DNA from 3 places in the Mesorhizobium sp. Cs1299R1N3 genome. Region 2 is predicted to be linked to each of the others. Evidence: riboswitches for the same ligand, from Rfam matches in the RefSeq annotation. Region 2 holds a riboswitch; each other region holds the start of a gene.
What was found. A riboswitch is a leader RNA that binds a small molecule or an ion and turns the genes downstream of it on or off. The one in region 2 is predicted to bind thiamine pyrophosphate.
Positions count from the first base shown of each region.

Region 1: it holds a riboswitch for thiamine pyrophosphate, as region 2 does, so the genes downstream of both, O7B34_RS26890 (YkoF family thiamine/hydroxymethylpyrimidine-binding protein) here and thiB (thiamine ABC transporter substrate binding subunit) in region 2, are expected to answer to the same signal.
Region 3: it holds a riboswitch for thiamine pyrophosphate, as region 2 does, so the genes downstream of both, thiC (phosphomethylpyrimidine synthase ThiC) here and thiB (thiamine ABC transporter substrate binding subunit) in region 2, are expected to answer to the same signal.

Region 1 covers NZ_JAPYKQ010000018.1:37,288-42,014, reverse strand. The annotation lists gene O7B34_RS26905 (glycosyltransferase family 39 protein) at 1-123, shown strand, start outside; gene msrA (peptide-methionine (S)-S-oxide reductase MsrA) at 310-828, shown strand; gene O7B34_RS26895 (hypothetical protein) at 1,019-1,327, opposite strand; TPP riboswitch at 1,606-1,719, shown strand; gene O7B34_RS26890 (YkoF family thiamine/hydroxymethylpyrimidine-binding protein) at 1,710-2,318, shown strand; gene O7B34_RS26885 (ABC transporter permease) at 2,425-3,180, shown strand; gene O7B34_RS26880 (ABC transporter ATP-binding protein) at 3,177-3,944, shown strand; gene O7B34_RS26875 (ABC transporter substrate-binding protein) at 3,937-4,727, shown strand, end outside.
Region 2 covers NZ_JAPYKQ010000007.1:1,823-6,549, reverse strand. The annotation lists gene thiP (thiamine/thiamine pyrophosphate ABC transporter permease) at 1-1,560, opposite strand, end outside; gene thiB (thiamine ABC transporter substrate binding subunit) at 1,584-2,582, opposite strand; TPP riboswitch at 2,626-2,740, opposite strand; gene O7B34_RS16850 (thiamine diphosphokinase) at 2,828-3,472, shown strand; gene O7B34_RS16845 (ABC-F family ATP-binding cassette domain-containing protein) at 3,474-4,727, shown strand, end outside.
Region 3 covers NZ_JAPYKQ010000001.1:164,990-169,716, forward strand. The annotation lists gene O7B34_RS00765 (potassium transporter Kup) at 1-1,449, opposite strand, end outside; TPP riboswitch at 2,114-2,230, shown strand; gene thiC (phosphomethylpyrimidine synthase ThiC) at 2,336-4,177, shown strand; gene thiO (glycine oxidase ThiO) at 4,174-4,727, shown strand, end outside.

The sequences.
Region 1 (4,727 bases), on a different contig from region 2:
ACGGTTCTTTTCAACTGGTCGCGCGCGGCGCCGCCGGTAGCGATCAGTTTTGCCGCCATTCCGCCTGGTATGCGATATCTGCCGGTCTCCGCCAGCAGCCGAACCCGGCATCCGCGCGTCTAAGGCGGGCAATGTCATGCGCCGGTTCGTTAGGGCCGCCTTCCATCGGTATGACCGAATGGCCGCTCGTCTGACTGGACGAACCAGGCGACAATGCCCATTTATGGGGATATCCAAATTTGTTGTCGCGCAATTCCTCGGGGAAAGCCGCTACACTTTTCCTGGGATTGCCTTTTGAGGAGACGTTACATGGCGACTTCGAGCGAACGTGCAGTGCTTGCCGGTGGCTGCTTCTGGGGCATGCAGGATCTGATCCGGCGCTTCCCGGGCGTCCTCGCCACCCGTGTCGGCTACAGCGGCGGCGACGTGCCGAACGCCACCTATCGCAATCATGGCACGCATGCCGAAGCCATCGAGATCACCTTCGATCCGGGGAAAATCAGCTTCCGCCAGCTTCTGGAATTCTTCTTCCAGATCCACGATCCGACGACGCGCAACCGTCAGGGCAACGATGTCGGCATGAGCTATCGCTCGGCAATCTACTACACCAGCGAGGAGCAGAAGCGTGTGGCGGAGGACACCATCGCCGATGTCGATGCCTCCGGCCTGTGGCCCGGCAAGGTTGTCACCGAGCTCGCGCCGGTCGGTGCGTTCTGGGAGGCCGAGCCCGAGCACCAGGATTATCTGGAGAAATATCCCAACGGCTACACCTGCCATTTCATCAGGCCAAGCTGGAAACTGCCGGTTCGCGAAAAGGCAGTTTCATAAGATTTTTTGGCGGCGGGCAGAAGCTCCCGCTGGTTGCCACAAGACCATATCAATAGCGGTGTTAACCACCGTCCGGCGGTTGACAGTTCGAATCGGCGCGAGGGGTGCCGCCGGCCGGTCGTGGCGGACACTGAAATCGATGCGCATGGAAATCGCGGAACCTCAGTCCGCGATTTCCATGCTTCGAAAACTATTTCCCGCAGTTGCTGTCGTTAACGGTCGGCTCGGTCGCATTGCCATTGGCATCCCTCTGCGCGCCCTGCGGGTTGTTCGGGCAATTCTGGTCCGCGTTGGAATTCATGTCACCCGGCGCGATGGTCGTGCTGTTGGTTGCGCCCGGATCGATTGTATTGGGCGAAGCAGGGGTAGTTGGGTCCACAGTGACCGACTTGCCGCTGCCGCCGGGCCGATCCGCGCCGGCTGCGCTATTGCTTTGCGCCATGGCGGATGTTGCAAGGGCAATGGTGAAGGCCGAAGCCGCGAGGATTTTCATAAGCATGGTTTGTCTCCATTTCTATGAATTCATCGCCAGAGCGGTTCACGGGCTTCGCGGAAGCAACTGACCGCTCTATCTCTTTGTTTTGACGCAATTCCGGCCAGAAACCGCTTCACACTTTTCCTGCGATTGCGTCTGGTGGGACAACCCCTCGGCATTGCGAAGGTTTCAGACAAATTTCCGAGCCGGCGGCACCCGGTTGCGTCTGCGCTGGCGCAATGCTTTTGGCGCAGCTTGCTGAAAAAACAGCTTCCCCAACCGATCGAATGGTGCTTTAACGCCGCCATCCACAGGGGTGCTCCGTACGGTCGGGGCTGAGACGGGGGCGGCAAGCCCACAGACCCTAGAAGCTGATCTGGGTAATACCAGCGGAGCGAGGCGGGCGATGTTTTCAGGTGCACAGGTTTCCCTATATCCAATGGCCGACGATTTTGTCGGCGTCATCCTGGGTGCGCTCGGCGCGCTCGATCCGTATCGCGACAAGCTCAGGATCGAGACCGACGACATCTCGACCCTGCTGGTCGGGCCCCCCGAGGTGTTGTTCCCGGCGCTGCGCGACCTTTTCGTGGCTGCGTCCGGCAGCGGCAAGCATTGCGTGCTGTCGGCCACCATTTCGCGTGGCTGTCCGGGGGAGCCGGACGATCCAATCTGCCGCTCCGACACGTTCGGCGGACCCGCCGGGCCACTCGGACCACGCAAGCAAGCGGCCATCACCGCCGTGCGCGGCGCGCCCGCCACTGGCCAGCCAGCGGCGGCGCAGTTCTCGCTCTATGTGATGGGCACGGACGACCACATGGACGAGATCTATGGCTGCATCGATTTCCTGAAGCAGTCCGGCGTCTACGATCGCTCCAAGAATTTCTGCACCAAGCTGCGCGGCGATGCCGGCGCGATCTTCTCGGCGCTCGATGAAGCGTTCTGCCGCTTCGGGCCAGGCGCCGGCCACGTGACCCTCGACGTCACGGTTTCGGCCAACAGTCCCACTGCCGTCTGAACCGCTCGCGCCGAAGCGCGCGCGCCGTCAAGGTTATCCTCTCGTGGTTTCATCGTCATGCAACCCGCGTCAACTCGCGGGCTTCTTCGCCCAGGCAGCGCCGGCCGTGATAACGATCGGTCTGGTGCTCGTGGCTTGGGAACTCTATGCAAGCCATTCCGGCGTCAAGCCGACGGTTCTGCCGGCGCCCTCGCGCGTCTTCGAACAGGCGATGCTCAATCGTGACGCGCTGCTCGACAATGCCATTCCCACCATCCGTGCCACGCTGATCGGTTTTGCCTGTTCGCTCAGCGCCGCCTTCGCGCTGTCGATGCTGGTCGACTTCTTCCAGCCTTTGCGGCGCGCGCTGTTTCCCGTGTTTATCGTCAGCCAGACTTTGCCGCTGGTCGCCATCGCGCCATTGGTGGTGCTTTGGTTCGGTTTCGGGCTGACGCCCAAGATCATGCTGGTGGCGCTGGTCACCTTCTTCCCGATGCTGGTGGCCCTCGTGCAGGGCTACGAGGCGACCGAGGTAGAGATTGGCCAGATGCTGCGCGCCATGGGAGCAAGGCGCTGGCGGGTCTTCATGCTGGCACGGTTGCCTTCGGCGCTGCCGTATTTCTTCGCGGGCCTCAGGATCTCCATCACCTACGCCGTCGTCGGCGCCATCTTCGCCGAATATGCGGGCGCGGCCAAAGGGCTGGGCATCTACATGCTCAACGCCAAGAACAATTTCCGTCCCGACCTGGTGCTCGCCGCCGTCGGCGTCAGCGCCGCGCTCACCCTCGTCCTGTTCGGGCTGACGGTGCTGCTGCAGCGTCTTGCCATGCCCTGGGAACAAGCCGCTGGCAGGCAAGCCGCCGGAAGAGGCCCGCAAGCATGAGCCGGCTCGAATTGCGGCATATGCGCAAGGCCTTTGGCGGGCTCGAAGTGCTCGCCGACATTTCATTGCGCGTGGATGCCGGCGAATTCGTCTCGATCCTTGGGCCTTCGGGTGCCGGCAAGTCGACGCTGTTCCAGCTTTTGACCGGCGCCGAGCATGGCGAGGGTGAGATGTTCTTCGACGGCGTGCCGCTCGACGATCACGGCAGGCATTTCGCCTTCATGCCGCAGCGCGACGCGCTGATGCCGTGGCGGCGCATCCTCGACAACACGACGCTCGGGCTCGAGGTGCAAGGCGTCAGCCGCAAGGCGGCGCGGACGCGGGTCGCGCCGCTGTTTGCCGAGTTCGGGCTTGCCGGATTCGAGCGGCATTTTCCAGCGCAGCTTTCGGGCGGCATGCGCCAGCGCGCGGCGCTGCTGCGCACTGTCGTGCAGGAACGCGACATGTTGCTGCTCGACGAGCCGTTCGGCGCGCTCGATGCACTGACCCGGGCGGCCATGCAGCGCTGGCTCGAACAGATGTGGCGGCATCATCGCTGGACGGCGATGCTGATCACCCATGATGTGCGCGAAGCCGTGTTCCTGTCCGACCGCATCTATGTGCTGTCCGCGCGGCCGGCCCATGTCGTGCGCGAAATCAAGGTGCCACTGCCGCGCCCGCGTGATCCGACCAGCACCGCCACACGGCAGGCCGGGGCACTCGAGGCCGAAATCCTCGATATTTTGCTCAACCTCCAGCCATCCAAAGGACATGACCATGACTGACTTGACGCGCAGGCAAGCTCTGCTGCTCACCCTTGCCGGCAGCGTACCGCTGATCACCGGATCGAGCCGCTCCTTCGCGGCAACGCGGAAGGTTACCGTCGCGCTCGACTGGACGGTCAACACCAACCACATCGGGCTGTTCGTCGCCCGCGACAAGGGCTTTTATCGCGAGGCCAGCCTCGACGTCGACATCCTGCCCTATAGCGATACCGGTGCCGGCACGCTTGTCGCCAACCGCGTCGCCGATTTCGGCATCAACGGCACCATCAGTCTGTTCACCCAGAGGACCGCTGGGGCCGACTTGGAGGGTGTCTATGCCGTCGTGCGGTCCGAGACAGGCCGGCTGGTGTTCAATGCGGCGCGCAGCGAGATCAAAAGTCCGAAGGATCTGGATGGCCTGACTTATGGCGGCTTCGGCAGTGCCTGGGAGAACGCACTGATTTCAACCATCATCCGGCATGATGGCGGCAAGGGCGATTTCGAGACGGTGACGCTCGGCACTTCCGCCTACGAGGCGCTGGCCAACGGTTCGGTCGACTTCACGCTCGAAGTGTCGACCTGGGAGGGCGTCGAAGCCGAACTCAAGGGCGTCAAGCAGCGCAGCTTCGTCTACGCCGACTATGGCGTCCCCGACGAGCACACGACGCTTATCTCTTCGAGCGAAGCCTATCTCCAGGCAAATCCCGAGCTGGCGTCGTCCTTCATCCAGGCAACGCGGCGCGGCTATCAGTTCGCGGTCGATTATCCGGAGGAAGCCGCCACGCTGCTGATCGCCGCCAACAA
Region 2 (4,727 bases):
GCTGCCCATGCGCGCCAGGAGAAGGTAGGGCAAGGTCTGCACGGAATCACTGCCGAACAGGGCGATCACGCCGAGATCGCCAAGCGACAGCGCCATGGCGAAGGCAAAGGCGGTGGCGAGCGGCCGCCGAAGCGACGGCCAGTCGACCAGCCACAGTCTTGACCAGCCGGAAATGCCGAGCTGTGCGCAGAGCCGCTCGTGACGCTCGCTTGCCGCATCATAGGCGGGACGGACGGCGCGCAGCGCGAAAGGCATTGCCATGACGGCGTTGACGGTGACGACCATGAGCGGGGCGACAGCAAAGACATCGCCGAGATGGCGCAACAGAAGGAACCAGCCGGCGCCGATGACGATCGGCGGCACGACCAGCACAAACCCGGCGCCGGTATCGGTGGCATGTTCGAGCAGTGTCCTTGAGCCGGAGCGGCGGTTCAATGCCAGCGCCCTCCGCGCCATTGTGAGAGCCAGCGACAGCATCACCGAAAGCAACGCCGACAGGAATGCGAGCACGGCACTGGTCAGTGTCGCTTGCCGGACAGTGGCCTCACCGGCCAGCCGGCCGAGATCGGCGCCCAATCCGGCCGCCACGGTCGCCGCCATGGGTCCCACCACGAACAGCAGCGCCAGCCCGATGAGCAGGGCATTCAGCACGGCCTCAGTCCTGTTGACCGAGAGATAGCGGCGCGGCGCGACCGGCAGGTTGGTGTCGCCGACGACATTGGCGCCAAGCCGGGTCAACGCCAGCACCACGACAAAGGTCAGCGCGATCTGCAGCAATGTCAGCGCGACAGCCCGCGCGGGATCGAAATCGAAGCGCAATGCCTGATAGATGCCGACCTCCAGCGTCGTCGCGGCCGGTCCGCCGCCGAGCGTCAGCACGATGGTGAAGGATGTGATGCAGAGCATGAAGACAAGTCCGGCGACACCAGGCAAGGCGGCCCGCAGCGTCGGCCATTCGATCAGCCGGAATGCCGGACGCGCTCCCATGCCGAGCTGGCTCGCCAGCCGCCACTGGTCTGAGGGGATGGTTTGCAGCGCCTCCAGGAACAGGCGGGTAGCCAATGGCAGGTTGAAGAAGACATGGGCAACGAGAATGCCGGAGAGGCCGTAGATGCCCGGCCAACCCTGGCCGCCAACCCAGTTGGACAGGCCGGCGAAATAGCCGGCTCGGCCGTAGAGCGCCAGGATGCCGAGCGCCGCGACGATCGCCGGCAGCGCCAGCGGCACGGCGAAGAGTTGCAGGATGAAGGCGCGGCCGGGGAAACGTGGATGCCGCGACAGCGCCCGCGCCACGAACAGGGCAGGCCCGACCGAGAGCAGCGTCGACAGGGCCGCCTGCCAGAGCGTGAAGCGCACGACGCGGAAGAGGTAAGGATCGAAGGCGGCCCAGGCGCCGGAAAAATCGTGGGCGCCTTCGAGAAGCAGGCCGGCAAAAGCGCCGCCGATCAGCAGCGTGGTTGCCGCAAGCGCGACAATGCCGGCTGTGATGCGGGGGTCAGAGCGGGTTTGCACTGAGAACCAACGATCGACTTGGGAAACCTTGTGTTCCTTGGCGGCCATCTCACGAGACTAGCCCACGAAACCTACTTGCTCATCACCGCCAGCCATTCGTCCACCCAGGCCTTGCGGTTGGCCGCGACTTCCTCGGGGCTGAACAGCAAGGTCTTGGTCGGCTTGACCAGTTTGTCGAAGGCAGGGTTGAGCGGCTTGTCGGTCTTGCCGGCCGGGAACATCCAGTTGGTCTCCGGGATGGCGTCCTGGAATTTCGGCCCGGTCATGAAAGCCATGAACTTGGCCGCCAGCGGGTTCTTGGCGCCTGTCGTGGTGATGCCGGCGACTTCGATCTGCAGGTACTCGCCCTCTTCGAAGGATGCCGCCTGGTAGCGCTCGGTGTTCTCGGCGACCATGTGGTAGGCCGGCGAGGTGGTGTAGGACAGCACCATCGGCGCCTCGCCCTTGGTGAACAGGCCATAGGCCTCGCTCCAGCCCGGCGTCACGGTCAGCACCTTGGCCTTGAGCTTGGCCCAGGCTTCCGGCGCCTTGTCGCCATAGACCGACTTCACCCACAACAGCAGGCCGAGACCGGGCGTCGACGTGCGCGGATCCTGAATGACGATCTTGTCATTGGCACTGCCCTCGACCAGGTCCTTCAGGCTTTTCGGCGGCGTCTTCAGTTTTTCGGTATCGTAGACGACAGCGAAATAGCCATAGTCGAAGGGGACGAAAGTATCGTCGCTCCAGCCGCCCGGCACATTGACATCGCTCACCGCGCCGTGCGGCGCGAACAGGCCCGACGCCTTGGCATCGGCGGTGAGATTGGTGTCGAGGCCGAGCACGATATCGGCCTTGGTCGAAGCGCCTTCCAGCTTGACGCGGTTGAGCAGCGCCACGCCATCGGCGACCGAGACGAACTCGACATCGCAGCCACATTCGGCTTCGAATTCCTTCTTCACCACCGGGCCTGGACCCCAGTCGGCGGTGAAGCTCTCATAGGTGTAGACGGTGAGCTTGTCCTTGGCCAAAGCCGGCCCGGACAGGGTCACTACCGTGGCCGCGATGAGGGAATATAAAAGCGTGCGCATCGGCGCCTCCTTCGTTTGCGTTGAAAGGAATTGAGGCGTCGGATTGTCCGAAACGTCTAATCCCTCCGCCGGTACAAACCGGATCAGGTTCAGCGGGTTGGCGAGACTGCCTCTCAGCCGGCCCGCGAAAGTCGCGTCCGGCACCCCGTTAGAGCGTTTCGACACATAAGCCCGGCCGATGGGACACGCAAGTGGGAGTTTGCCGCCTTCCGTTTCCCGTGCCGGGCTGGTAAGGGCGACGGGATATGAGCACATTCACCATCTTGCTTGGCGGCGACCTCATCCGCACGCCCCGGCTCGACCGCCAGGTCGAAGGCTCGCGCGTCATCGCCGCCGACGCCGGCATCGGCCATGCGCGGATGCTGGCCCTTGTGCCGGAACTGTGGGTCGGTGATTTCGATTCCGTACCAGCCGATCTGCCGGAAGATCTCGCCGCCGTGCCCAGGCAGACCTTCCCGGCGGAAAAGGACAAGACCGACGGCGAACTGGCGATCGCGGCAGCCCTTGAACGCGGGGCGACGCGCCTTGTGCTGGCGGGCGCCTTCGGCGGCAAGCGCGCCGACCACGCCTTCCTGCACCTGGCGCTTGGCCTGCGGCTGGCCGAGGCCGGAACGGATGTGCTTCTGACCAGCGGTGCCCAGGAAGGTGTCCCCTTGCTGCTCGGCAGGGCCAGCTTCGATTATGCCGACGGCACGCTGTTTTCGATCCTTGGCTTCTCCGAACTCTCCGGCCTGACCGTCACCGGCGCCAAATGGCCGCTCGACAAGGTCGAGGTGGCTTTCGGTTCGTCGTTGACCATTTCCAACGAGGTCAAGGGCCGCCTCGACATCGCGCTTCGCCATGGCCGAGCGCTGCTGCTCGCCCATCCCCATCCATTGCCCGAAAGCTGACATGGCCCCGCCTCTTCTCAATCTCGACGGGATAAAGCTGACTTTTGGCGGCACGCCGCTGCTCGACGGCGCCGCCTTGACCGCGTCGGGCGGCGACAAGATCGCGCTGGTCGGCCGCAACGGGTCCGGCAAGTCGACGCTGCTCAAGATCGCCGCCGGCCTGATCGAACCGCAGCACGGCGAGGTGTTCCGCCAGCCTTCCGCGACAGTGCGCTATCTGCCGCAAATGCCAGACATGGACGGCTTCGCCAATGTGCGCGCCTATGTCGAGGGCGGTCTTGGCCCGGCCGACGATCCCTACCGCGCCAGCTATCTGATGGAGCATCTCGGCCTGTCGGGCGAGGAACGGCCAGGCGACCTGTCCGGCGGCGAGGCCAGGCGCGCCGCGCTTGCCCGTGTCATGGCGCCGGAGCCCGACATCCTGCTTCTTGATGAGCCGACTAACCATCTCGATTTGTCTGTCATCGAATGGCTGGAAGAGGAGCTCGTCCGGACCTCCTCGGCGCTCATCGTCATCTCGCATGACCGCCGCTTCCTCGAACGTGTGTCGCGCGCCACCGTCTGGCTCGACCGTGGCGAGACCCGCAGGCTGGACAAGGGCTTTGGCCATTTCGAGGAATGGCGCGACGTGGTGCTGGAAGAGGAAGAGCGCGAGCAGCACAAGCTGGGGCGCCAGATCGTGCGCGAGGAGCACTGGCTGCGTTATGGCGTGACGGCGCGGCGCAAGCGCAACATGCGCCGATTGGGTGAACTGCAGACCATGCGCCAGCGCTTTCGCGGCCATCGCGGCGCCGAAGGCTCCGCGACCATGGTGGCAAGCGACGCCGCCGAATCCGGCAAGCTGGTGATCGAAGCCAAGAACATCGAGAAGAGCTTTGATGATCTCACCGTCGTCAAGGGGTTCTCGACCCGCATCCAGCGCGGCGACCGCGTCGGTCTTGTCGGGCCGAACGGTGCCGGCAAGACGACACTTCTGAAGATGCTGACCGGCGAATTGGCGCCGGATGCCGGTTCGGTGCGGCTCGGCACCAATCTGGAGATCGCCACGCTCGATCAGAAGCGTGAGGCGGTCGACCCGCAGGAGACGCTGGCGCAATATCTGACCGACGGGCGCGGCGAGAACCTGGTCATCAATGGCGAGCAGCGCCATGTCGTCTCCTACATGAAGGATTTCCTGTTCAAGCCGGAACAGGCCCGCACCCCTGTGCGTGAGCTTTCCGGTGGCGAGCGGGCGCGGCTGATCCTGGCGCGCGTG
Region 3 (4,727 bases), on a different contig from region 2:
GAGACTATGCATCAAGGCGGTCGGCGCGCTCGAGGGATCGCTGGTCAGGAACACGGCGGTGCCGGACACCAGCTGCGGCTTTTTCTTCAACAGATTGCCGGCGAGGACATCGAGCGGGATTTCGTTGCGGCGCGTCTTGTCGAAGAGATAGCGGCTGCCGCGCACCCAGGTCCACATGCCCAGCACGATGGTGAAGGCCACGACCAGCGACGCCCAGCCGCCTTCGAACACCTTGACGATGTTGGAGGCAAAGAAAACGATGTCGATGAAGGCGAACAGCACGGTCAGCGGGATCGCCACCGACAGCTTCCACTTCCAGATACGGGTCATGACGACATAGAGCAGCACTGTCGTCACCAGCATGTTGCCGGTTACCGATATGCCGTAGGCGGAGGCGAGCTTGCTGGATTCGCCGAAGCCGACCACCAGCATCACCACCACCAAGGCCAGCAGCAGGTTGACACGCGGCATGTAGATCTGGCCGGACTGCTTTTCCGATGTGTGCAGGATTTCCAGCCGCGGCAGCATGTTGAGTTGCACTGCCTGCCGGGTCAGCGAAAAAGCCCCTGAAATCACCGCCTGGCTGGCGATGACGGTCGCTGCGGTGGCCAGCACCACCATCGGGATCAGCGTCCAGCCCCCGTTCATCTCGAAAAACGGATGGCCGACCACACCTTTGTTCGCCAGTATGAAGGCACCTTGCCCGGCATAGTTCAGCAGCAGGCAGGGAAACACGATCGTCAGCCAGGCCAGCACCATGGGCTTGCGGCCGAAATGGCCGAGATCGGCATAGAGCGCCTCACCGCCAGTGACGGCAAGGAAGACCGCGCCGATGGTGACGGAGGCGACGCCTGGCGAATGGATCAGGAAGGCGACGATGTAGTACGGGCTGATCGCCCACAGGATTTCCGGATCGGCGATGATGTGGTTGAGGCCGGACAGGCCGATAGCCAGGAACCAGACAGCGGTCACCGGCCCGAACACCAGACCGACGCCGCCCGTGCCGAAGCGCTGTACCGCGAACAGCATGGCGAGAACGACCAGTGTCAGCGGCACGACATAAGGCTGGAACGTCGGCGTGACGACCTCCATGCCCTCCACCGCCGACAGCACCGAAATCGCCGGCGTAATGACCGCGTCGCCGAAAAACAGCGAGGCGCCGATGATGCCGATCCCGAGCATCACCGCCGAGCGCTTCGGAAAGCTGCCGCGCGCCAGCGCCATCAGCGACAGCACGCCGCCCTCGCCGCGATTGTCGGCGCGCAGCACGAACATGATGTATTTTACTGTAACTGTGATCGTGAGCGACCAGATGATCAGCGACAGGACGCCGAGAATATCTGTGCGATCAGCGACGTTGCCGCCCGACGAGGCATGCAGCGCTTCGCGGAGCGCATAGATCGGGCTGGTGCCGATATCGCCGTAGACCACACCGAGTGCGCCAAGCATCAACAACTCAGTACTTTGAGACGAGCCGGGATGTCCCGCTAGTTCCTCAACGTCACAACTGTTGGCAGAATCCACGACAGCCATTCGTATGCTTCCCACGGGTGCTGTGCTCTACGGCCAACGCAATTGTGCATTTCCGAGGCACGCGTCCTTGCGACGGGTAGCCTCGGCCGATTGGGCGGTGCGACAAGGAGAGGGAGGAGCTCGCTGCACTGCCGCTATCGGCCGAGGCGTCTGGAAATTGCCAATCGGGACTGCCATGTTGAAGTCGGCTGGCATATCACCAGCCCATTACTCCATCAACCAGCAAATTAGCAATTTTTAAGATTTAAACTATGGATGAAACAAGATTACGTCATTAAACTGATGTCTATTGAACTGCTATACCGAAGTAATATTTTCATTAAGTCACGAGTTCCGAGATATTATCGAGCTACAACTATCAACGAGCAATTTATGAAAGTCAATATCTTCATGGTTTCAGATGTAGCATTTCGGTCGGTTTGTCATGGACCATGAGCATTTCACCGGCCCCCCGCGACGACAGAATCGAGCGCGGACCGAGCCGGTCCGCGTCCTGTTTATAAAACCCGTCCTTCTGGCTTCGACCTACCGCCCTGGACCGAATGCGCTTGACAAAAGGCCACCGGCTCGGTCCAATTGACCCATTCACCAGGGGAGTCCCGGCAAGGGGCTGAGATACTGCTGGCTTTCGCGGCGCAGTGACCCGTTGAACCTGATCCAGTTCATACTGGCGTAGGGACGGTGCAAGCGCTTTGCGGGAGTTCATCCCCGAAGACCTGTTTCGAACAGGTCGACCAAAGCGTCTTTTCATCCTTCCGGCACAGAACTGGGTCTCCATTGCAAATGAGCAAAGGAGCCTCAAATGAATGCCTTGACCCCCGCAGTTTCGACGGGACCCCTGCCCGCCTCACGCAAGATACACAAGCAAGGCACCCTCCACCCGCAGATCAGGGTGCCGATGCGCGAAATCTCCGTCCACCCGACCGCCGGCGAACCGCCTGTGACGGTCTATGATCCATCCGGCCCCTACACTGATCAAACGGTCGAAACGAGTATAGAGAAAGGCCTCGCCCGGCTTCGGCACGAATGGATTACGGCTCGTGGCGATGTCGAATTCTACGATGGCCGCGACATCACGCCGGAAGACAACGGATTTGCGACTGGCGCGCGCCTGACGCCGGAATTTCCCATTCGCAATCGGCCGCTCAGGGCCAACGCAGACAAGGCGGTGACCCAGCTTGCCTATGCCCGCGCCGGCATCATCACGCCCGAAATGGAATTCGTCGCCATTCGCGAGAACCTTGGACGCGAAAGCCTGCGCGGCAAGCTGCAGCGGGACGGCGAGGCCTTCGGTGCGGCGATCCCCGATTTTGTCACGCCGGAATTCGTGCGTGACGAGGTAGCGCGGGGCCGGGCAATCATTCCCGCCAACATCAACCATCCCGAAAGCGAGCCGATGATCATCGGCCGCAATTTCCTGGTCAAGATCAACGCCAATATCGGCAACTCTGCTGTCACCTCCTCAATGACTGAGGAGGTCGAAAAGATGGTCTGGGCGACCCGCTGGGGCGCCGATACGGTCATGGATCTGTCGACCGGTCGCAACATCCACAACATTCGCGAATGGATCGTTCGCAACTCGCCGGTGCCGATCGGCACCGTGCCGCTCTACCAGGCGCTGGAGAAGGTGGGCGGCATCGCCGAGGACCTGAACTGGGAGGTCTATCGCGACACGCTGATCGAGCAGGCCGAGCAGGGCGTCGACTATTTCACCATCCACGCCGGCGTTCGGCTGCATTACATTCCACTCACGGTCGAGCGGGTTACCGGCATCGTCAGCCGGGGCGGTTCGATCATGGCGAAATGGTGCCTGCACCATCACCGGGAAAGCTTCCTCTATGAGCATTTCGAGGAGATCTGCGACATCGCCAGAGCCTATGACGTCTCATTCTCGCTCGGCGACGGACTTCGTCCGGGCTCGATCGCCGACGCCAATGATGCCGCGCAATTCGCCGAACTGGAGACGCTTGGCGAACTGACGAAGATCGCCTGGGCCAAGGACTGCCAGGTGATGATCGAGGGCCCGGGCCACGTTCCCATGCACAAGATTAAGGAGAACATGGACAAGCAACTCGCAATCTGCGGCGAAGCACCTTTTTATACCCTCGGGCCGCTGACGACGGACATCGCCCCGGGTTACGACCACATCACCTCAGGCATCGGTGCGGCCATGATCGGCTGGTTCGGCACCGCCATGCTCTGTTATGTGACGCCGAAGGAGCATCTCGGTCTGCCGGACCGCAACGACGTCAAAACCGGCGTCATCACCTACAAAATTGCCGCGCACGCGGCCGACCTGGCGAAAGGCCACCCGGCGGCGAAAACCAGGGATGATGCCCTTTCTCGCGCCCGTTTCGAGTTCCGCTGGGAGGACCAGTTCAACCTGTCGCTCGATCCGGAAACCGCCCGTTCCTTTCACGACGAGACCTTGCCCAAGGAGGCGCACAAGGTCGCGCATTTCTGCTCGATGTGCGGGCCGAAATTCTGCTCGATGCGCATCTCCCACGACATCCGCGCCGAAGCGCAGAAGGAGGGGATGGAGGGGATGGCGGCGATGGCGGCGATGGCGGAAAAATACCGCGCGGGCGGCGATCTTTATATGCCGGTGAGTGGCACCACGCCCGAGGCGCCGGAGCCATCATGAGGGTGCTGGTCAAGGGGGCCGGCGTCGCCGGCCTCACCGCGGCCTTCGAGCTCACCACTCGCGGCGCGGAGGTCACCGTCGCTGAAATCGGGTGTGGTCTCGGCGGCAGCGCATCGTGGTTTGCCGGCGGCATGCTGGCGCCCTGGTGCGAGCGCGAAAGCGCGGAGCAGCCTGTGCTGGACCTCGGACGCGGCGCCGCCGAATGGTGGGATGCCGTGCTGCCAGGTCAGGTGACGCGGGCCGGAACGCTGGTTGTTGCAACGCCGCGGGATGCGGGCGAGCTTGACCGCTTCGCAAGCCGCACCTCGAGCCATCGCTGGATCGATGAGGAGGAAATCGCGCGGCTGGAGCCCGACCTCGCCGGCCGTTTTCGCCGCGCCCTGTTCTTCGCCGGCGAGGCGCATCTCGAGCCGCGCACTGCAATGGCAGCGCTTCACGAAAAGCTCGTCGCGATGGGCGTCGACTTCCGCTTTGCCACGGACGCCCGGCAGCTTTCCGGATTCGACCGTGAGATCGACTGCGTGGGAATGGCGGCGGGCGATGAGAGGCT